DNA from 2 places in the Pseudoalteromonas sp. SWN29 genome. Region 2 is predicted to be linked to the other one. Evidence: predicted binding sites of a transcription regulator. Region 2 holds the regulator's gene; the other holds the start of a gene.
The links. The regulator sigma-54, encoded in region 2, starts transcription at its own class of promoters, with help from an activator protein. The targets are predictions, from matches to a motif close to GTTGGCACGNNNNTNGNNT.

Region 1: the regulator sigma-54 is predicted to act here: its motif matches at 2,815-2,833, upstream of I6F53_RS12230 (EF-hand domain-containing protein).

Annotation. Positions count from the first base shown of each region.
Region 1 covers NZ_JADYXE010000029.1:1,682-13,545, reverse strand. The annotation lists gene I6F53_RS12245 (YigZ family protein) at 1-193, shown strand, start outside; gene I6F53_RS12240 (TrkH family potassium uptake protein) at 290-1,741, shown strand; gene I6F53_RS12235 (flagellar brake domain-containing protein) at 1,786-2,448, shown strand; gene I6F53_RS12230 (EF-hand domain-containing protein) at 2,912-3,124, shown strand; gene I6F53_RS12225 (EF-hand domain-containing protein) at 3,187-3,399, shown strand; gene I6F53_RS12220 (calmodulin) at 3,539-3,751, shown strand; gene I6F53_RS12215 (EF-hand domain-containing protein) at 3,829-4,044, shown strand; gene trkA (Trk system potassium transporter TrkA) at 4,139-5,515, opposite strand; gene rsmB (16S rRNA (cytosine(967)-C(5))-methyltransferase RsmB) at 5,602-6,897, opposite strand; gene fmt (methionyl-tRNA formyltransferase) at 6,890-7,843, opposite strand; gene def (peptide deformylase) at 7,868-8,371, opposite strand; gene I6F53_RS12190 (LysM peptidoglycan-binding domain-containing protein) at 8,490-9,608, shown strand; gene dprA (DNA-processing protein DprA) at 9,640-10,731, shown strand; gene I6F53_RS12180 (DUF494 family protein) at 10,733-11,206, shown strand; gene I6F53_RS12175 (DNA topoisomerase family protein) at 11,321-11,864, shown strand, end outside.
Region 2 covers NZ_JADYXE010000013.1:8,416-20,279, reverse strand. The annotation lists gene I6F53_RS06845 (calcium/sodium antiporter) at 1-480, shown strand, start outside; gene I6F53_RS06840 (KpsF/GutQ family sugar-phosphate isomerase) at 484-1,455, shown strand; gene kdsC (3-deoxy-manno-octulosonate-8-phosphatase KdsC) at 1,456-2,007, shown strand; gene lptC (LPS export ABC transporter periplasmic protein LptC) at 2,004-2,558, shown strand; gene lptA (lipopolysaccharide transport periplasmic protein LptA) at 2,548-3,093, shown strand; gene lptB (LPS export ABC transporter ATP-binding protein) at 3,090-3,815, shown strand; gene I6F53_RS06815 (RNA polymerase factor sigma-54) at 3,885-5,384, shown strand; gene hpf (ribosome hibernation promoting factor) at 5,411-5,698, shown strand; gene ptsN (PTS IIA-like nitrogen regulatory protein PtsN) at 5,703-6,155, shown strand; gene rapZ (RNase adapter RapZ) at 6,174-7,019, shown strand; gene I6F53_RS06795 (HPr family phosphocarrier protein) at 7,062-7,334, shown strand; gene mgtE (magnesium transporter) at 7,465-8,823, shown strand; gene I6F53_RS06785 (protein disulfide oxidoreductase) at 8,880-9,437, shown strand; gene I6F53_RS06780 (YgiQ family radical SAM protein) at 9,895-11,864, opposite strand, start outside.

The DNA of each region.
Region 1 (11,864 bases), on a different contig from region 2:
GAGTAGTGAATACAGCATGCAAGGTGCTATAGAGCAGTTATTAAAAACAAAGTATCAAGTGCTTAATATTGATAAGCAATTTACTGCTAATATTGAATGGGTCATTACTATAGATAGCCGCGAAGCTCAGCAAGCAATCAAAGATATTTTTGATTTAAGTCACGGCGCAGTTGAGTTAACTATTAAAGAGTAATAACCTACACAAATTACATGTAATGCATACTGACTCTATTTAATTTGGTTGATACTACTCAGCCTGAATTTACTAATAATAAAAGCGACAAGCTAAATGCAATTTCGTACCATCATAAAAATTCTTGGCCAACTTGTTGCGCTGTTTAGTATTACCATGGTGCCCCCGGCACTAGTGTCTTTAATATATAAAGACGGTGGTGGTGTTCCTTTTGTTTTAGCATTTATCTTTAGTGTTGTTATTGGCATGATGGCTTATTACCCAAACCGCCATGAAAACGGTGACTTAAAAGCACGTGAAGGCTTTTTAATTGTTGTTTTGTTTTGGCTGGTACTTGGGGCGTTTGCGTCCTTGCCGCTTATATTTTTACAAGAACCTAATCTATCGCTCGCCGATGCGGTGTTTGAAGCATTCTCAGGCTTAACCACCACAGGTGCTACTGTACTTACCGGTATTGAGTACTTACCCAAGTCGGTATTGTTTTATCGCCAGCAACTCCAGTGGTTTGGCGGTATGGGTATAATCGTACTTGCTGTTGCTATACTGCCTATGCTTGGTGTTGGTGGTATGCAGTTATATCGCGCTGAAATACCAGGGCCTGTAAAAGACTCCAAAATGACCCCGCGAATTGCCGATACAGCAAAGCATCTTTGGTATATTTACGTGTCGCTTACTATTGCTTGTATGCTGGCTTATTGGGCTGCAGGAATGGAGTGGTTTGATGCTATATGTCATGCATTCTCAACGGTGGCTATTGGTGGTTTTTCTACTTACGATGCCTCTATGGGGCACTTTGATAGCCCTGTTATTAACTTTATTTGTGTGTTCTTTTTAATTATAGCCGCCGTTAACTTCTCCCTTCATTACGCCGCAGTAGCCAGTCGTAACATACAAGTTTATATTCGAGACCCTGAGTTTAAGGTGTTTTTGTGTATTCAATTAGCGCTGGTGGTTATTTGTTTTACCGTACTTTCCTCTAATGAAATATTTGCTAATGGCGATGAAACCCTCGATCAGGCGTTATTTCAGGCTGTTTCTATGAGTACAACGGCAGGCTTTGCTACTGATAACTTTTCAACTTGGCCTTTGTTTTTACCTATTTTACTTATATTTTCGAGCTTTATTGGTGGCTGTGCAGGCTCTACCGGTGGTGGTATGAAAGTAGTGCGCGTGTTTTTACTTTATTTGCAGGGTGTGCGTGAGCTCAATCGTTTGGTTCATCCTCGTGCTATATATTCAATCAAGCTGGGTAGAAAGGCGCTGCCAGATAAAGTAGTAGAAGCTGTGTGGGGATTTTTCTCTGCTTATGCGTTGGTGTTTATTATTATTATGTTAGCGCTTATGGGCACGGGTATGGATAATATAACGGCGTTTTCAGCCACTGCTGCTTGTTTAAATAACTTAGGCCCCGGCTTGGGTGATGTAGCCTCGCACTATGGTGCCATAACCGATGGTGCTAAATGGTTACTGACCATTGCAATGGTGTTTGGTCGCCTAGAAATATTTACCTTATTAGTGCTATTTACGCCTACATTTTGGCGTGGTTAAACGAGTCGTTTAAATTTTAAAATACAAGTTAGTGGGAAAGGGATATGCCAACTTCAAATCTAGATAAATTACATCAACTAACTACAAGTGGTTTGGTCGATTTAGAAATATTAACCCCAACCGACAGTAAACGTGTAAAAACCGAGTTTGTTGGTTTGCTTGAAAATAAATTTATTATTTTAAATTATCCAAATTCTAGACGTTTACCTGCTAGTAGTGACTATTTACGTGATGGTGTAATGGTTGTAGTTAGGGCATTAATTGAAGGTGGCGGCGGGCAAGTTATAGCGTTTCGCCAACAAATAATGTCGGTAGCGTCTCACCCGGCTAAGCTTATATTTATTAACTATCCTAAGCAGGTGCAGTTATTTGCACTGCGCTCGCAAACGCGTATACCTACCTTATTACCTGCAAAGCTAAAACTAAGTGACGACAGAATACTTGAAGGCCTCATTAAAGATATTTCGCTAACCGGAGTAATGTTCGATATTAGAGGTGATCAGAAAGATGAAAATATTAAAGATATGCAATGCACAGTAATACTCAATAGCAGTGATAAAAGTTTTGAAGGCGAAATTTGCAGTGTTAAGGAACATGTCACAGGCGTGCGTTGTGGAATTAAGTTACTAGCAAGCGAGGATGAAATGAAAACTTTTATGAAAGAGCATTTTATAGACCCTGCAGCGCTCGAACCTACCGTTGAATAAATAGCTTTTCGCTTATTTGCAACAAAAAGGTGTTTTACGTCAGTATTTATAAAATACTTTTTATTGTTTTTATAATTAAAATTATTATTTAAATAAAACAGTGCATTACGTATTATTTATTGTGGTTTTTTTTGTGTTATTAAATCTACCTCGTTAAAATTTATCTGAATTATTCTATAAATCCCCTTCTTTAATTTCCATACATTTAAAAATGTATCTTTTTATCTAAACATAACTATATGTTTTTAATAGTTTTAATATATCCACTTTGAAGAGCGTTGCTAAAAGGCAACAGTAATTACTTTAAAAATCCCTTCTTTTTATGAGTTTTACATTTAACTATCTGAAATTTAATAGCTTTTAAATGTTGGCATCTAAGTTGTAATAGTCTAGGTGTACTGAACGAAATCGTGATTCAAAGTGAAATACTTAATCGCACACATAAATTTGAAGGATACATATTATGAAAAGCATTAATAAAACTTTAGCACTTATCGCTATTGCATCTTCTTCAGCCGCTTTTGCTGCAACAGACTTTGACACACTTGATGTGGATGGCAGTGGCACAATTAGCCAAGCAGAAGCATCAGTAGACGCAAAATTAATGAGTATGTTCTCTGAACTTGATACAGACCAAGACGGCGAACTATCTAAAGAAGAGTTTTCACAAGCATAAGCTTAAAACTCTGGGGCGCTACTAAGAGCCCACATTACTCAAAAAATTGAAGGATACACGTTATGAAAACATTAAATAAAGCATTAGCACTTGTGGCACTAGCATCTTCTTCAGCCGCGTTTGCAGCAACAGATTTCGATACATTAGATGTAGATGGCAATGGTGCAATTAGCCAAGCAGAAGCATCAGTAGATGCAAAGCTAATGAGTATGTTCTCAGAACTTGATACTGACCAAAATGGTGAGTTATCAAAAGAAGAATTTTCAGAAGCTTAATTTAAAGTATTTATCCTGAGTTGCCAAAGACAACCTAAGTAGGCAAGGGAGCTTACGAAAGAGGATAACAAGGAAGTGAAAAATTACGTTTTAAGTTAAACGAAGCAATTTTTTTGATAGAACATTGAAGGATTAAGTTATGAAACATTTAAATAAAGCATTAGCACTTATAGCACTAGCGTCTTCTTCAGCTGCATTTGCAGCATCAGATTTTGACAGCCTTGATATCGACGGTAGCGGCACAATTAGCCCAAGCGAAGCGGCAGTCGATACGGATTTAATGGCCGAGTTTATTGAGCTAGATACCGACGGTAGCGGCGAGCTTTCTAAAGAAGAGTTTGCTAATTACTAATTAACCTCTTTAGGTTAAACATTTTTCACAGTCAGGGATCTTTGAAAAGGACTTCCCATTTTACTAGGAATATTATTATGAAAACATTAAATACAACACTTGCAGTTATCGTTTTAGCATCTTCATCAGCAGCATACGCAGCAGTAGACTTTTCCTCTTTTGATGCAGATGGCGACGGCGCGATTTCAATGGAAGAAGCGAAGGTTAATCCTCAGCTTGTAAAGATTTTTGATGATTTAGATACTGATGGTAATGGTGAGATCTCTAAAGAAGAATTTTCAAAAGTACAGTAATCACTATTTAAGCATACTCCACTAAAGCCGCCTTAGTCAGCGGCTTTTTTGTGTGTTCAATTAACTAATTTAAGGAGCTAATTAATGGAAATAATTAAAGGAAGATAGCACTTACTTGGAATAGTTTTTCTACAACGGTAATGTGCTTTTTGTCGATTAAAAACATGATGACATGATCGCCCGACATAATAATTGTATCGTCGTGGGCTATCAGCACATCGTCATTACGTACTATTGCGCCAATAGTGGTACCCGCCGGAAGTTTTATATCGGCAATTGCACGACCAACCACTTTAGATGTGTTTTCATCACCATGGGCAACCGCTTCAATAGCTTCTGCCGCACCTTTACGTAGTGAATACACATTAACAATATCACCACGTCGTACGTGAGTTAATAACGCTGATATAGTGGCTTGTTGCGGTGATATGGCAATATCTATTTCGCCGCCTTGTACTAAATCAACGTAAGCTCCACGCTGAATAAGCACCATGGTTTTCTGTGCGCCCATACGCTTTGCAAGCATGGCCGACATAATGTTTGCTTCATCGTCGTTGGTTACGGCAATAAATACATCAACTTGTTCTATATGTTCTTCTGAAAGTAGTTCTTGATCAGATGCGTCACCACAAAAAACGACCGTATTGTCGAGCATTTCTGAGAGCTGCTCAGCACGTTCTTTACTGCGTTCAATAAGTTTAACTGTGTGATTTTTTTCAAGTGAGCGGGCAAGGCCTGCACCAATGTTACCGCCACCAGCGATCATAATTTTTTTGTACGAACGCTCAAGTTTTTGTAGCTCGTTCATTACTGCGCGTATATGTTTTGTAGCGGCAATAAAGAATACTTCGTCGTCGGCTTCAATAACGGTGGTACCCAGTGGTTTGATTGCTTTACCCTGGCGATAAATAGCGGCAACACGAGTTTCTACATTAGGAATATGTTCTTTAAGTGCTGATAACGCATAACCTACTAATAAACCACCATAGTAAGCTTTTACGGCGACTAACGAGAGCATGCCATCGGCAAACTGCAATACTTGCAGAGCACCAGGGTAGTCAATTAAACGGCGAATATACTTAGTGACCAGTGCTTCTGGGGCAATGTAATGATCGATAGGTAAATCATCGTTTTGAAAAAGCTTTTCGCGGTATTTTAAATATTGCTCTGAGCGAATGCGGGCAATTTTAGTGGGGGTTTTAAAAATACTGTATGCCACTTGGCATGCCACCATGTTCACTTCATCTGAACTGGTTACCGCTATAATCATATCGGCATCTTCAGCGCCTGCACGGCGTAATACATCAGGATGCGCGCTGTGGCCCATAACCCCTTGTAAGTCGTACTTATCTTGAAGTTCACGTAATCGGTTACCGTCTATATCAACAACGGTAATTTCGTTTTGTTCGCCAACTAAGTTTTCAGCAAGCGTAGCACCAACTTGCCCGGCACCGAGTATAATTATTTTCATTATTTACCCGTGGTATTGACCATAATTTAATTAAAAAAATAGCCATTTAATGTTTCATAAATGGCTAACTATTCAGTGTACGGCTATTAGGCTTTTTTAACTAGTTTAGCGTAATAAAATCCATCACTTTCGCCGGGTAATAACTGCAAACCAGGAGTTGTTACGGTATCATTTTCGTGTAGCGGAATATGCTCTACGTCATCGTTATTAGCTAAAAACTTAGCAACTTGCAGTTGGTTTTCTTGTGGGAGTACCGAACACGTAGCATATACCAATGTGCCGCCTGGTTTTAACAGAGGCCAAATGCTATCAAGAATATCGCTTTGTAATTTAGATAAGTCTTCGATGTCTGATGCGCGACGTAACCATTTTATATCAGGGTGACGGCGAATTACGCCAGTAGCCGAACAAGGCACATCAAGCAAAATACGATCAAATAACTTTTCGTCCCACCAAGTATGTGGTTGTGAAGCATCGCCACATTGTAGGTCTGCACCTAAGCCAATACGCGTTAAGTTTTGCTTAACACGTTCAAGGCGAGTTGCGTCGCTATCAAGTGCAAGTACTTCTGCATCAGCAAGCTCTAATATATGACATGTTTTACCGCCAGGTGCTGCACAGGCATCTAAAATGTAGTCATCTGCTTTAGGTTCTAAAAAGCGTGCTGCAAGTTGGGCTGCTGCATCTTGTACTGAACATGCACCCGTATCAAACTCAGGCAATGAAAATACATCGCGTGGTTTGGCAAGCTTAATCCCATCTATAAAGTCTGGGTTTAAGGTATGTTCAATGTCGTTAGCGCTAAGCATATCGCTGTATTCTTGCGTACTAAATTGCGATTGATTTACACGTAACCACATAGGTGCTTGTTGTTGGTTTTCTGCAAGTATCTCTTCCCAGCTATCTGGATAGGCTTCTTTAACTTGTTTGATAAACCAATTTGGGTGGTTGTATAAGCACACAGGGATCAGTTTTGCTTTTTCTTCAAGCTCTGTTTGTTGGCGCTGAAAACTACGTAAAATGGCGTTTATTAGCCCTTTTAATCCTAAAGCGCGCAGTTGAGCCAGTGCATTTACCGTTTCTGAAATGGCAGCATGTGGCGGTACGCGCATATGCTGCAGTTGATAAATACCCACGTATAATAAAAACTGAAATATTCTACGTTTACCTTTTAATGGCTGCTCTACTAAGTGTTGGCAGTAATTTTCAAGGCTAGGTAAGTAGCGTAAAACGCCGTAACAAATTTGCTGTAGCAGCGCTTTATCTTTAGGCGGCAAGCCTTGGCTTGCAAATGGAAGTTCTTGATTAAGCGATGCGCCTTTATCAACTATGTTATATAAAGTTTCAGCGGCAAGCGCTCGTACGTTTGGAACATTACTCATTGTTTTCGCCTAATATTGTGCCAGGAGTAACCCAGTCACTACGACCATTTAAAAAGTCGTTAATTGCCATTGGTTTTTTACCTTGCGGTTGTAATTGCGTAATACATAAAGCATGTTCGCCACATGCTACTACTACACCATTTTTGTCGCTTGACAAAATTTGCCCAGGATCACCTAATTGCTGCACAACCTGCGCTTGATAAATCTTTACTGTTTGCCCACCCATTTGGGTAAAGCACACAGGCCATGGATTAAAAGAGCGAATGTTTCGCTCAATTTGCAGCGCACTCATTGACCAGTCGATATTAGCTTCCTCTTTAGAAAGCTTTTTAGCGTAGTTAGCAAGTTCATCATTTTGAGGCTCAGGGGTGATCTCACCATTCGCTAATTTATTAATGGTTTCAATTAACGCGTCTGGGCCTAGCTCAGCAAGTTTTGTATATAAACTTTCGCTGGTTTCGGTGGCGCTAATAGGGCAGCGGCTTATATGTAGCATATCGCCGGTATCTAGCCCTTCATCCATTTGCATTATTGTTACGCCAGTTTGCTCGTCGCCTGCCCAAATTGCGCGTTGAATAGGTGCAGCACCGCGCCAGCGCGGTAATATAGAACCATGCACATTTAAGCAACCTAACCGTGGGGCTTCTAATATAGCTTTAGGTAAAATTAAGCCATACGCTACAACTATCATAATGTCGGCGTTTAAGCTTGTTAGCTCAGCTAGTGCTTCATCATTTTTTAATGATTGAGGCTGAAAAACCGGTAAGTCGTGCTCAAGCGCTAGCGCTTTAACTTCACTGGCTTTTAATTTTTTACCACGACCCGCTGGGCGGTCTGGCTGGCTATATACACCCACTATTTGGTGTTCGCTTTGAATCAGCGCTTGTAAATGACGTGCGGCAAAGTCCGGCGTACCGGCAAATATAATGCGTAATGGTTGAGTCACTGAGTTTTCCTAAGGTGCTTATTACTAGTCTGCAAACTTGGCTTCTTTTTCAAGCTTTTTACGAATACGTTGGCGCTTTAATGGAGATAAGTAATCAATGAACAGCTTACCTTGAAGGTGATCTAATTCGTGTTGAATACAAATAGCCAGTAATTCATCTGCATCTAGTACAAATTCTTCACCGTTTTCGTTAAGTGCAGCGACTGTTACTGTTTCTGCGCGGTCTACTTTTGCGTACGAGTTAGGTACTGATAAACAGCCTTCTTCGCTAACGGTAGAGCCGTCTTTTTTGATAATTTGTGGGTTAATTAATACCAGTGGCTCATCGCGCTCTTCTGATACATCAATAACAACTATTCGTTGATGAATATCTACTTGCGTGGCTGCAAGCCCAATGCCATTTTCATCGTACATTGTCTCTAGCATGTCTTTTACAATTTGACGTACTGTGTCGTCAAATTGTGCAACATCTTTTGCTATAGTACGTAAACGCTCATCTGGAAATCTTAAAACTTCTAACCTAGCCATAGTTACCTTTTTCACTTGTGCTTAATTTAGGGTATTGTATGCTCTTATTTTAGCCATTCGCGTTCACCTTTAACAGGTTTTGGGCAATAATAATGAAAAAACAATACAAGGAAGCTCAATGAAATCTCCATTACTTGCAATCATGCTTACGTTAAGCGCTGCGTTTCCCGTAGTCGCTGATGTACTTAAAATAAAAAAAGATGCTCCAAAACAGTATGTTGTAAAAAAAGGCGATACGCTTTGGGATATTTCTGGCATCTATTTAAATGAGCCTTGGCTCTGGCCTGAACTTTGGCAAATGAATCCACAAATTGACAACCCACACCTAATTTACCCCGGTGATGCATTGGCGCTTATATACGATGCCGATGGAAACCCACGTTTAGTGATCAATAAAGGCTATAGAAAATTATCTCCTCAGGGGCGTATTACACCAAAAGGGCGTAATGCTATTACTACCTTGCCGCTTGAAATGATTAAACCTTATATCAGTTACGAGCAAGCAATGAACAGTGACGATATTAAAGGTAAGCCTTATATTTTAGGTGCTAACGAAAATACTAAAACACAAACGTTAGGCCACATTTTATATGCTAAAGGCGACTTACAAGTTCATAAAGCGTATACCATTTACCATAAGGGTGACCCTTACACAGATCTAACCGGTGAAGTATTAGCAACACGTGCTTCTTTTGTGGGTATAGCACGTGCCTTTAGATCGGGTGATGAACACAATGGTGTACCTTCGTCGTTACGCGTTGAATCGGTTAAACGAGAAATTCAACAAGGTGATTTTTTAATACCAGCAATGGAAGGTCAAATGCTTCCAGCGTACTTTAATATACACCGTCCCTCTGAGCCTGTAACAGGTAATATTATTGCTTCGCCACGCCACGTTAGAGAATTCAGCACAATGGATGTTGTGGTGCTAAACTTAGGCAGTGAACAAAATATAGAAGAAGGTCATGTATTAGATCTAGAACGTCAATCGCCAACGGTTATTGATGGTCCTCGTGGCCCTCGTTACCCAGAAGATTCTAGTAAATACGAGAAGCTTTTATCTGATGCAAGCCAATTATTTGGTGGTGAGTCTGACGAAGAAAATACAACGTGGACTATGCCTAAAGAAAAAGTTGGCGAGCTAATTGTCTTTAAAGTGTATGACAAAGTAAGTTATGCATTAATAACTAAAAACCAGCACCCAATTCGCATTGGAGATATTGCAGTTATTCATTAAGAAGTAGCGAGTCGGTGCTCTAGGAGAGAGCATGGATCAGTCATCTGGCAAGCTAGCCCACTGGCTTGCCTTTTATATGTGTAAAGGGTTGGGTATCAAAACCCTTTTAGCATTATCTACACATTATTCCCTTGAGTCGTTATTCGACTTACCCCATGACAAGCTTTTAAAGCTTGGATTAACTGCTAATCAAGCGAGTAATTTACTCAACACTAATTGGCAGCAAGTAAATCATTATGAGCAATTAATTGCGCAGCAGAGCATTACTGTAGTCTGTATTTTTGATGCGCTCTATCCTGAGGATCTTCGGCAGATTGCCAGCGCGCCTTTATTACTATTTTGTAGAGGTGATGTCTCGTTATTATCTACGCCGCAAATTGCAATAGTAGGAAGTCGTAATGCGACACCCACCGGGCTTGAAATAGCCTCAGAATTTGCATACGAGTTAACTTTAGCTGGTATTACAGTTACCTCAGGTATGGCGCGGGGAATAGATGGCGCAGCGCATAAGGGCTCTCTTGCTGGTACGGGTAAAACCATAGCAGTGCTTGGTACTGGGGTTGATATTTACTATCCCAAACGCCATAAACTATTAACAGACCAGGTTTTAGAAAGCGGCCTACTGGTGAGTGAGTTTTTACCCGGAACAGCTGCTAATGCACATAATTTTCCGCGTCGTAATCGTATTATTTCTGGGTTATCGTTGGGAGTGCTTATTGTTGAGGCTGAAATTAAAAGCGGTTCGTTAATAACAGTACGTTATGCGCTTGAGCAAAATAAAGAGGTGTTTGCAGTACCGGGTTCTATCAAAAACCCGTTAGCGCAGGCAAGTCACTTTTTAATAAAGCAAGGCGCTAAGCTAGTAGAAAACGTAGCCGACATTCTTGATGAGGTGAGTTTTACTTACGACAGTAACTTAGGTAATAAAGAGCAACCGATTCAAGCCAATTCTCAATGTGAGGTTTTAAATAGTATTGGTTTTGAAGTAACTAGCGTAGACGACATTGTACGTCGTGCTCAGTGGCCAATAGACAAAGTACTCGCTAGGTTGCTCGATTTAGAGTTAGACGATCAGATTGAGCGCGTGCTAGATGGTTATATTAAGTTAAGCGCAGGAAGGTAATATGTTTGATATTCTTTTATATCTTTTTGAAAATTACATTCATAGCGAAGCGGATATATTTGCCGAGCAAAATGAGTTAACTGATGAGCTACTGCGCGCGGGTTTTAATAAGCCTGAGATATTTAAAGCGCTTGATTGGCTAGAGCAACTGGCCGACTTACAACACAGTGACGAATCTCCTTATTTAATAGCTAACCCTAAATATGCCGTGCGTATATTTACCGATAGCGAGTGCCAAAGGCTCAGTGCTGAGTGTCGTGGCTTTTTAATGTTTATAGAGCAAATAGGCGTTATTAACAATGTGACTCGTGAAATGGTAATGGACTGTTTAGCCTCACTCGATAAACCAAGCATAAGTTTAGAGGATTTAAAATGGATTGTACTTATGATTTTATTTAATGTTCCTGGCTCTGAGGAGGCGTATGAGCAAATGGAAGATTTGATTTTTGATGAACCCAGCGAACTTCTTCATTAGAGATAATTATCTTGATTGTACTCAAATTACTTAAACGGATAAGCACGGCATTGCTTGTATCTTTAAGTGGTTTGGGTATATTAGGCGAAAATTCACCAACCTATCAGGATCACCATGAGTAAAATCGACCATTCGCTTTTCTCGGCGAACAAGCACGCCCTCGAAAAAGAATACGAGATATGCCCACAGTGTGGTTCAGAGTTAGTGATCCGCAATAGTAAATCAGGCCCTTTTTTAGGATGTGCAAGTTATCCTAAATGCGATTTTATTAGACCGTTGGCACATCACGATAGTAATGAAATCAAAATATTAGAAGATTCAGCATGTCCTGAATGTAGTAAGCCGCTGGTGGTTAAAAATGGCCGCTACGGTATGTTTATTGGGTGTACGGGTTATCCAGAGTGTCATTACATTGCTAACGAAAATGAAGAAAAACAAAGCGAAGACACTTTACCTAGTTGCCCAAAATGTAAAAAAGGTCATTTAGTCGCGCGTAGTAATAAGTTTGGTAAAGTATTTTACTCTTGTGATTGCTACCCAAGTTGTAAATACACACTTAATAACAAACCGGTCGAACACCCTTGCCCACAATGTAATTGGCCAATCGTCATTGAAAGAAATATGGCAAACGGTACATTATTGCAATGCCCACAAAAAA
Region 2 (11,864 bases):
GACGTACCTAGCAATGTACCTACAAAAAAAGCCGTATTTTGGTTGGTAGTCGGCATGATACTCCTACCTGTTAGCTCTCATTTTTTAATAGGTTCGGCTGTCGATATTGCTAAATACTTCGGCTTAAGCGACCTAGTAATTGGTTTAACGATTATTGCCATTGGTACTAGCTTGCCAGAACTTGCCGCTTCTATTGCAGGTGTACTTAAAAATGAAGATGATTTAGCACTAGGTAATATTGTTGGCTCAAACATATTTAATATTCTAGCGGTATTACCACTTGCCGGTATTATTAACCCTTCTGCCATTGACCCATCATTAGTAAGCCGAGACGTATTAATTATGATTGGCGCAACACTTGCCCTAATTATTATGTCATTGAACTTTAGAGGCACCCAACGTATCAATAGAGTAGAAGGCGGCTTATTGCTAATAGCGTTTTTGGGTTACCAAGGGTATATTTTTAGTCAAGTAGGGTAAATGATGGCAACGCTAAATTTTATTGAACAAGGCCTTCGCGTTTTAGATGTTGAGCGCCAAGCACTTAGTGATATTGCACAATATGTAGATGAAAATTTTCATAACGCGTGCCAATTAATGTACGACTGCGAAGGCCGTATTATTGTCATTGGTATGGGTAAATCAGGTCATATTGGCAATAAAATAGCGGCAACCCTTGCAAGCACTGGCAGTCCAGCATTTTTTGTTCACCCTGGTGAAGCAAGTCATGGTGATTTAGGGATGATCACTAAAAATGACGTGGTTATGCTTATTTCTAATTCAGGGGAGACCAGCGAAGTTTTAAATATCATTCCGGTTTTAAAACGACTTGGTGCCAAAATGATATCGATGACTGGCAATACGCAATCAACCATGGCGACCCTTGCTAATGTACATGTGTGTATTAAAGTAGAAAAAGAAGCCTGTTCATTGGGTCTAGCTCCTACATCAAGTACCACTGCAACGCTTGCGATGGGCGATGCCATGGCAGTTGCATTATTAGAAGCTCGCGGCTTTACTGCTGATGACTTCGCGTTATCTCACCCAGGTGGTAGTTTAGGCAAGCGCTTATTACTCACTTTAAAAGATGTTATGCACAGCGGCGTAAATACACCTATTATTAACGTTTCACAAACAGTTAAAGACGCCCTTATTGAAATGTCTGCTAAAGGTTTAGGCATGACAGCCATTGTTGATGAAAATCAGCAGCTCGTGGGACTATTTACTGATGGCGACTTACGCCGCATTTTAGAACAAAGAATAGATATTCATACAACTCAAATAGATGTTGTTATGACCAAGTCATGTACTACGGCTACGCAAGATATTTTAGCCGCTGAAGCGCTTAATATTATGGAACACAAACGTATAAATGGCTTAATCGTTGTCAATGAGCTAAATCAGCCTATTGGCGCATTGAACATGCAAGACCTATTAAAAGCAGGAGTGTTATAAATGCAATTTGAAGAACTCTATCAACCGCTGAGCGATGATGCAAAAGCACGCGCTAAAAAAGTAAAGCTACTTATATGCGATATTGATGGTGTATTTTCTGATGGCCGTATTTATCTTGGCAATCAAGGTGAAGAGCTAAAAGCGTTTAATACAAAAGATGGTTTTGGCATTAAAGCGCTTATAAACAGTGGCTTTGAAGTTGCTGTAATTACTGGTCGTCATTCACAAATAGTGCAACAACGTATGAGCAGCTTAACCGTACAGCATATTTATCAAGGCCAAGAAAATAAGCTCATTGCCTATCAAGAATTAAAAGACAAACTCAACCTTAGCGATGAACAAATTGCTTATATCGGTGATGATGGTCCTGACATGCCCGTTATGGAATTAGTCGGCTTTGCTGTTGCAGTAAATGATGCCCACCCACTTATTAAACGTTTATCACACTATGTAACGCAAATGCCTGGCGGCTTTGGTGCAGTAAGAGAGCTCACCGACTTGCTCATGCTTGAAAATGGTAAAGCATTGACTACACAAGGCACTAGTTCATGAATGCAGCGCGCATAATATTAAGCGTTTTATTCATTAGCTGTATGGTTTGGCTTTGGTACCCTTATTTTACACAAACTAATGTTGCACCTCAGGCTGAGCCTGAAGTTATTGCCAAGCCTGATTACATAGCCATTGAACTCAAACAAACAGCCTATGACGAGCAAGGTAAAATTAGCCACAAAGTAACTGCTGCTAAAATGGAGCTATACCAACAATTAGGTTTTACATTTTTTGAAAAACCCATTTTTACTTTATATAACGAAAAGCAAACGTGGCAAATAAATGCAGACGAAGCAACATTATACGAAGACAAACAATTAATTTTAGAAGGTAATGTGGTTGCCAAAAACTTAACCGATAACGCCATGATAGACAAAATCAATGCTGATAATATTCAGGTAGATATAAAGCTATTAACAATGCGCTCGGAGCAACCCGTTATCATTACTGGACCCAATTTAAAAATCACTGGTAAAGGCCTAGAAGCCGACTTAAAAACCGAAGTGATAAAACTAATTAACCATACGCGAACCATATATTATGACCAATAAAATATTAAAATCACTTATTATTCCTGCACTTATACTGGCGTTTAATAGTAATGCTGCAGAGCAAAACTCGCTACCGGCTGCAAATCAAATTTCAATAAGCGCCGATAAGCAAGAAGGCCAATTAAAAGCTAACGTGGGTATTTTTGAGAAAAACGTTGAGATTATTCATGGTAATCGCCGAATTACAGCAGACCGCTTAGAAGTACATAAACGCGATGAACTTGGCGATAATAAACAATTATTAATTGCTACAGGTAGCCCTGCGCACTTTGAAGAAAAGCAATCAGATGGCACGACTATGAGCGCCAGTGCTGACGAAGTACGTTATGATGTATCTAAGCGTTTTTTAACGCTTGTTGGTAATGCACAAGTATCGCAAGCGGGACAAAAAATAAATGCTAAAAGCATTACCTACGATATAGAGCAGCAGCTAATCAGTGCCGAAAAAGATGAAAACTCAACTGACCGCGTTCACACAATTTTAGTACCAATCGAGACTAAAAAAAGTAAAAAAAGCGACAAAGGTCAACCATGAGCACATTAAAAGCAGAGCTATTAGCAAAGAGCTATAAAGGCCGTGAAGTTGTAAAAAACGTCGGCCTTGAAGTCAAAGCTGGCAGTATTGTTGGCTTACTTGGCCCTAACGGCGCAGGTAAAACTACCACTTTTTATATGATAGTAGGACTTGTACCTAGCGACAAAGGTAAAATTTCTATCGATGATAACGATATTACTCTTTTACCTATGCATAGTCGTGCTAGATTAGGCATTGGCTACTTACCACAAGAGTCTTCAATATTCAGAAAGCTGACTGTTTATCAAAACTTAATGGCTATTTTAGAAACACGCAAAGAGCTAAATAAACAAGCCCGAGAAGACACGCTCGATAAATTATTAGATGAATTTAGCATACAACACATTCGTGATAGCCAAGGTATGGCATTATCGGGTGGCGAACGTCGCCGCGTGGAAATAGCACGTGCGCTGGCAGCCGATCCTAAATTTATATTATTGGATGAACCATTTGCAGGTGTTGACCCAATTTCGGTATTAGATATAAAGAAAATAATAGAACATCTCAAAAATCGTGGGATTGGTGTATTGATTACCGATCATAACGTAAGAGAAACCCTTGATGTTTGTGAAAAAGCCTACATTGTTTCTCATGGGGAGCTGATTGCATCAGGTACTCCAGAACACGTATTAAATGATAAAACAGTACGCGATGTTTACTTAGGCGAGCAATTTAGGCTGTAACATTTACGCCATGTCTTTAAGCATCTGCTAGTATTAATTATAACAACATAAAAGGATTGTTAGAGATACATGAGGCAATCACTACAGCTGCGCATGGGCCAGCAACTTACAATGACTCCACAGCTGCAACAAGCTATTCGTTTGTTGCAACTCAGTACATTGGATCTCCAGCAAGAAATACAAGAAGCTCTCGACAGCAACCCGCTATTAGAGGTTGAAGAACCAGACTATTCCGAAGACGCTGCAGGTAAAAACGAGCAAAAAGCAGATACAGATGACATAACTGTTAGCGCATCGGCCGACGATGTTCCAAGCGAATATGAACAAGATAGTGGTGAAGCACTTGCAAAAGACACGCTAAGTGACGACATGGCTATGGATGTTAGCTGGGATGAGTACATGAGTGCCGCCCCAGCAGCATCATCGGGTCCGATGCCTGAAGACGAATCAATATACCAAGGCGCCTCTACTGAAACGCTCCATGAGTATTTAATGTGGCAGTTACAACTAACGCCATTTAGCCCTACAGACGAAGCTATTGCTATTGCGATTGTAGAAGCCGTCGATGATTCAGGTATTTTAACACTAAGCTGCGAAGAGATTTTAGAAAGCTTTAATCAAGAAAACGAAGATGATAACGAAGTCGAACTTGATGAAATTGAAGCTGTATTAAAACGCATCCAACTGTTTGATCCTGTTGGTATTGCTGCACGTAGTTTACAAGAGTGTTTGTGTATTCAGCTTAACCAGTTTGATAAAGAAACACCTTACATTAATGAAACAAAAATGATTTTAACCGAGCATATTGATTTATTAGCTGCTCGTGACTATCGTACATTAATGAAGAAAACTAAGCTCAAAGAAGAAGAGCTTAAGGAAGTAATGACATTAATACATACTCTTAGCCCTAAACCTGCAGATACTATTGTAAGAGAAGAATCTGAGTATGTTATTCCTGATGTGTCAGTTAAAAAAATTAAAGGCCGCTGGGTTGTTGAGTTAAACCCAGACAGCATGCCTAAAATTCGTGTTAATAGCCAATACGCGGCAATGTCTCGCACTGTAAAATCCAGTGGTGACAGCCAGTTTATTCGCTCGCATTTACAAGAAGCTAAATGGTTTATTAAAAGCTTAGAAAGTAGAAACGACACACTATTAAAAGTAACAAATTGTATTGTTAAGCAACAACAAGGCTTTTTTGAACACGGTCCTGAAGCCATGAAACCAATGGTTTTAAATGATGTTGCTGAAATGGTAGAAATGCACGAATCAACAATTTCGCGCGTAACAACCCAAAAGTATATGCACACACCCCGTGGTATATTTGAGCTTAAATATTTTTTCTCAAGCCATGTAAGCACCGAAAACGGTGGTGAATGTTCATCTACAGCAATCCGTGCGCTTATCCGAAAATTAATCGCAGCAGAAAACTCAGCAAAACCATTGAGTGATAGCAAAATAGCGGATATATTGGCTGAGCAAGGAATTAAAGTAGCGAGACGTACAATCGCAAAATACCGCGAATCTCTGGCTATTCCACCGTCAAATCAACGTAAAAGTTTGATTTAAGACGCAAAAAAAAGAGGGTAATGCTTATGCAACTAAACTTAACTGGTCGTCAGGTAGAATTAACCGATTCACTAAGAGACTATATTAATACCAAATTTGCGAAGCTAGAAAGACACTCTGATCATATTAATAATGTTCATGTCATTCTCGATGTAGAAAAATTAAATCAAAAAGCAGAAGCCACCATACACGTAAGCGGTGCTGAGCTATTTGCCTCTACAGAACATCAAGATATGTATGCCGCCATTGACTCGTTGATCGACAAGCTCGATCGACAAGTAATTAAACACAAAGAGAAGCTTGCTCGACACTAATATGATGAAATTAAGCTCACTTATATGCCAGGACTGCAGCAAAGCTGCGGTCCTTTTTAATAGCAAAAAAAGAATTTTAGAGTTCATTAGCGAACTTGCTCACGACAAACTTCCGTATTTACCGCAACAAGATATTCTTAATGCTTTAATGAGCAGAGAAAAATTGGGTAGTACAGGTATAGGGCGTGGCATTGCCATTCCTCATGGAAGAATGAGCGGTGCAGAAGAGCCTTTGGCTTTAGTACTCGTTAGCGAAACTCCAATAAATTTTGATGCAATCGATAATCGCCCTGTTGATATTTTCGTCGCACTCATCGTACCAGATGGCGATAACCAGCAGCACTTAAAGACTCTAGCAACCATTGCTGATAAACTAAACAACAAAGATTTTTGTAAACAGTTACGCAGTGCAAAATCAGATGCTGAGCTTTACCAAGTTATTGTCAATCAATCATAGTTTTATAAAGGGTGTTAAATGGAGTTAATTATCATAAGCGGCCGTTCTGGTTCTGGAAAGTCGGTTGCTTTACGCGTTGTAGAAGATTTAGGTTATTATTGCGTAGATAATATTCCAGTTAACTTGCTTCCTTCATTAGTTCGCAGTGTGTCTGATAGCTATGATAAAATTGCTGTTAGCATTGATGTGCGTAACATCCCTAAACAACAAGATGAATTTAACGATATTCTTGAATACTTGCCTGGCTTTGCAAAACCTACGTTATTTTATTTAGATAGCGACGACCAAACATTGATCAAACGTTTTTCTGAAACTCGTAGATTACACCCACTATCAATTGACTCGTTGCCTCTTGATTTAGCCATCAAAAAAGAAAAAGAATTACTTGATGTATTAATCACCCGCGCCGACTTTATGATAGATACAACTGATTTGAGTGTTCATCAACTTGCTGAATCTATTCGTGAAAAGATTTTAGGTAAAAAAGATAAGCAACTGATTGTCACATTTGAATCGTTTGGTTTTAAATACGGTATACCAAAAGAAGCAGATTACGTATTTGATGCACGCTTTTTACCAAATCCACATTGGGAACCTGAATTAAAACCTTTAAATGGGTTAGATCAACCCGTTAAAGATTATTTGGCCAATCACAGCATAGTGCAAAAATTCACATGGCAAATTCAGACATTTGTACAAACATGGTTACCGCACTTAGAGCGAAATAACCGCAGTTATTTAACCATTGCTATTGGGTGTACAGGCGGACAACATCGCTCTGTATATTTAGCGCAAACTATCGGTGAAAGTTTTGCAATGACACATCCCAATGTTAAAATTCGCCATCGCGAACAAGAAAAATAATATAGCTGAATAATCACCTGTTCAGCTTAGGTAGAGTAAGTTATGCATTGTGAAGACACTTTTTTAATAAAAAACAAATTAGGATTGCACGCCAGAGCAGCCACCGTGCTTGCCCAATTAGCAGTGCAGTTTGATGCGACAATTACATTATTTCAAGATGACAAAGAAGCTGCAGGCGATAGCGTACTTGCATTAATGTTACTTGAAAGTAGCCAAGGCAAAGAAGTAAAAGTTGTATGTAAAGGCCCCGATTCTGAGCAAGCTTTACATGCTGTTGGAGAATTAATAGCACAACGTTTTAATGAACAAGAATAAACAGTTATAAAAATAATGCTCGCATTACTAATGCCCCAACTAAAACAGATATATAAAATAAATACGGTTAGTGACGCCAGTTAACTCACCTCTCCCCATAAAGTAATATAAAAATTTATAAAGGACGCCAATGCCTGAAGCTTTTGAACAAGATTACCCACTACAGCAACTAAAACAGGTGACTAAGTCACTCAATAGTGGTCAATTTGTTCAAGTTAGGCGCATGCTCGCAAAAACAGCTCCTTGTGATACCGCATTATTATTAGAATCATCACCACATAAAATTCGCCGACTCCTTTGGCAGTTGGTTGATCCTGATGTGCAAGGCGATGTTCTTGAAGAACTCTCAGAAGATGTACGTTTAGGCATTATTGCCCAAATGGAACCTAAGCACATTGCAGCCGCAACCGAAGATATGGGCCATGATGACTTAGGTGAAGTATTACGTAGCCTGCCTGACACCGTTTACAAAGACGTTGTTAGCGCGATGGACATTCAAGACCGTGAACGTGCAACACAAGCACTTTCGTATCAAGAGCGTTCTGCTGGCGCGCTCATGAACACCGATACGGTGACCATTCGCCCTGACGTTACGCTTGATGTTGTACTTCGATATATTAGGCTACGTGGCGAGTTACCAGAAGGTACCGATGACTTATATGTTGTTGATAAGCATAACTGCTTTATAGGCGCTTTATCACTCAGTACATTATTAACTAATCCACCAGAAAAGATTGTTCGCGATTTAATGGATGAAGATTGTGAGTCTATCCCAATCTCAATGGATGAAAGTGAAGTAGCTCAATTATTTGAGCGTCATAATTGGATATCGGCCCCCGTCGTTGATGATAACGATCAGCTCCTTGGTCGTGTCACTATCGATGACATCGTTGACGTAATTCGAGAAGATGCTGAGCATAGTTTATTAGGCTTAGCCGGTCTTGATGATGAAGAAGATACTTTTGCTCCCGTACTAAAAAGCTCTAAAAAACGCTCAGTTTGGTTAGGTGTTAACTTGCTGACTGCACTTGCAGCTGCTTTTGTAGCTAGCTTTTTTGAAGGTACTTTAGATGTGCTCCCTATTTTGGCTGTACTTAACGGTATTGTCCCTTCTATGGGTGGTGTTGCTGGTAGCCAATCGTTAACGCTTGTTATCCGTGGTATTGCAGTAGGTCATATAAATCAAACAAACCAACGTTTCTTGATGATGAAAGAGCTTGCCATTGGCGCACTAAACGGCGTTTTATGGTCGCTGTTAATTGCAGGTGTTATTGCCCTATGGCAATGGGACTTTATGCTTGGTGGTGTACTCGCCTTCGCTATGTTTATGAATTTAGTTGTAGCGGGAGTTGCTGGTGCAAGTATTCCAATAATTCTTAAAAGAATGAATATAGATCCTGCGCTTGCAGGTAGTGTAGTACTGACTACAGTGACAGACATTGTAGGTATATTCGCCTTTTTAGGTACTGCTACCTGGTTGCTGGTGTAAATTAGAAACTTTTGCAAATAACTAAAGTAAAAAACACTTAGGGTAAAGCTGCAACTATGAAAACGGATACCAAAAATAAAAAAGACACACCTAAAAAAACGCCAAAACAAAAAGGCCTATCAATATTAAAAAGTGTGTTGATATATGGCTCTATATTTTTCGTTATTTACACTGCTGTTAATTGGTGGCGACAACCTGTAATGCCAGCTAATCCGCAATTGCAATTGCAATTAACAGATTATAAAGGGCAAAACATTGATTTAGCAGCAATGAGCCATGATAAACCAACACTTGTCTATTTTTGGGGAACTTGGTGTCCTATTTGTAGTATTACCTCCCCTGCCATAAACGAACTCTCCGCAGAAAATAATTATCCCGTAGTCACCATCGCAATAAAGTCAGATTCAGCTCAAGAACTACATAATTATTTAAATGAGCATGGCTACAGTTTCACCACTGTCAACGATCAACACGGTGAGATATTTACCGATTGGCAAGGACAAGTCACGCCATCCTATATAATCTTAAAAAATAATAAAATGACGCAAGGGCTAACAGGCATTCAGCCGCTATGGTCACTTAAGTTGCGTTTGTGGTTATCATCAACGTTTTAAGAAAAAACTAACTGTAAGTATATAGGCACTAAATACGTGCTATCTCAAGAGGGGTTTCTAAAAGCTCGCTCTTTATCACCTACAATAATATAGATAATAAAGAGCAAGGTTTACTTAATTTACGCATTAAAAGGGTTTAAAAAACCTTAGCGTAATTAAACTAATCTACTAGGGCGTGTTGATCTTTGTGGATTGAAATTTGTTCAATCTAGGGGCGATTAAATCGCGGCGCGAGGTTTGTAACCTAGTGGGCTAAGTAAAAACCGAGCAACAAAGAGTTAATCGTCCCTAGAAAGAACCCAAAGGGCAGCGCATGTTTGGTATTTATGCTGCGTTATCGCCTATTCATGGGGAATAACCACACTACATAGGCTCCGCCTTGCCTAAAAACCAAACATACTGCTGCAAATTAACCCACCAAAGATCAACACGCCCTAGTTATTATTAGATTGAATCACTAACGTGTACTTTGACGATTACCGCCTACTTTTGGTTTAGTGTTTGCCTTTTTAAATTGGCTAAAACCAGTATGTCGCGTTAGTGCAGGACGTCCGCCTTTACTGCCACCTTTACCTGCTTTTTCATCACGCCCTTCCTCAGGCACTAAACAGTTAGGCCCTTTACCAATTAAATTAGCTTTACCCATTTTACGTAGAGCTTCACGTATCATTGGCCAACCAGCTGCATCGTGGTAGCGTAAAATAGCTTTATGTAATCTACGTTGGCGCGCACCTTTAGGTACTGGAACAACTTCCGTATTATTTTTAATATTACGTAAAGAGTTCATTTCTGTGTGGTAAATAGTCGTCGCATTAGCCATCGGTGATGGGTAAAAATTTTGCACCTGATCCAGCTTAAAGTCGTTTGATTTAAGCCATAAAGCCATGTTTACCATGTCTTCATCTTTTGTCCCTGGATGAGCCGAGATAAAGTAAGGGATCAAATACTGCTTTTTACCGGCTTCTTTAGAGTACTTATCAAATAATTCTTTAAATTGATCGTACGCGCCCATACCTGGTTTCATCATTTTTGATAATGGACCGTCCTCTGTATGCTCTGGCGCTATTTTTAAGTAGCCGCCCACATGATGGGTTACTAATTCTTTAACGTAACGCGGGTCGCGTACAGCTAAGTCGTAACGAACACCAGAAGCAATCAATACCTTTTTAATACCTTTAACTTCACGTGCTTTTTTATACAAGTCTATTGTTGGTGTATGGTCTGTATCCATGTGCTTACAAATTTCAGGATACACACATGATAAACGCCTACAGGTACTCTCTGCCTTTTTGCTCGTACAACGCAGTTTATACATGTTAGCCGTTGGACCACCTAAATCAGAAATAACACCAGTAAAGCCCGGTACTTTATCTCTAATCTGTTCAATTTCTTCAATAATTGATTCTTGCGAACGGCTTTGAATAATACGCCCTTCATGCTCCGTAATTGAGCAAAACGAACAACCACCAAAACAACCGCGCATAATATTAACCGACGTTTTTATCATGTCATAAGCAGGTATTTTAGAGTCGCCGTAACTTGGGTGAGGAATACGCTGATACGGTAAACCAAACACAGCATCCATCTCATGTGTTTCTAGTGGGTATGCTGGCGGGTTTACCCAAATAGAACGATCGCCGTGTCGCTGAAACAGCGCTCTTGCACAACCAGGGTTTGTTTCTTGATGTAGAATACGTGAAGCATGGGCGTATAAAGGTTTGTTAACACTTACTTGTTCATAAGCAGGTAACTTAACATAGGTTTTTTCCCACGGCTTAGGACGCGCAGGCTGAACCATAATTGGTTTTGCAGCTTCCGCTTTTAAATCAATACCCGCTTGTTTAAACTCTGATTTACTACAGCCAACATCATCAGCGCCGTATGGATTTGGAATAGGATCAATTTTACCAATTTTATCAATAGCGGTAGAGTCGCTACCACGCCAACCCGGTAAAGGCTCTTTTCGAATAACAGCTGTGCCGCGAATATCTTGAATAGTATCCATTGTTTCGCCTGCGGCAATGCGGTGTGCAACTTCAACTAACGGGCGCTCTGCGTTACCGTAAATTAAAATGTCAGCTTTTGCATCAAACAAAATACTACGACGTACTTTTTCTTGCCAGTAATCATAATGAGCAATACGACGAAGGCTAGCTTCAATACCACCAATAACAATCGGTATTCCTTTGTAGGCTTCACGGCATTTTTGTGAGTAGATCATTACGGCGCGATCTGGGCGTTTACCGCCTACGTTATCTGGCGTGTAAGCATCATCGTGGCGCATACGCTTTTCAGCTGTATAGCGATTGATCATCGAATCCATGTTACCGGCTGTTACACCAAAAAATAAATTTGGCCTGCCGAGTTCCATAAATGCGTCTTTAGAATCCCATGCAGGCTGGGCAATAATACCCACTCTAAAACCCT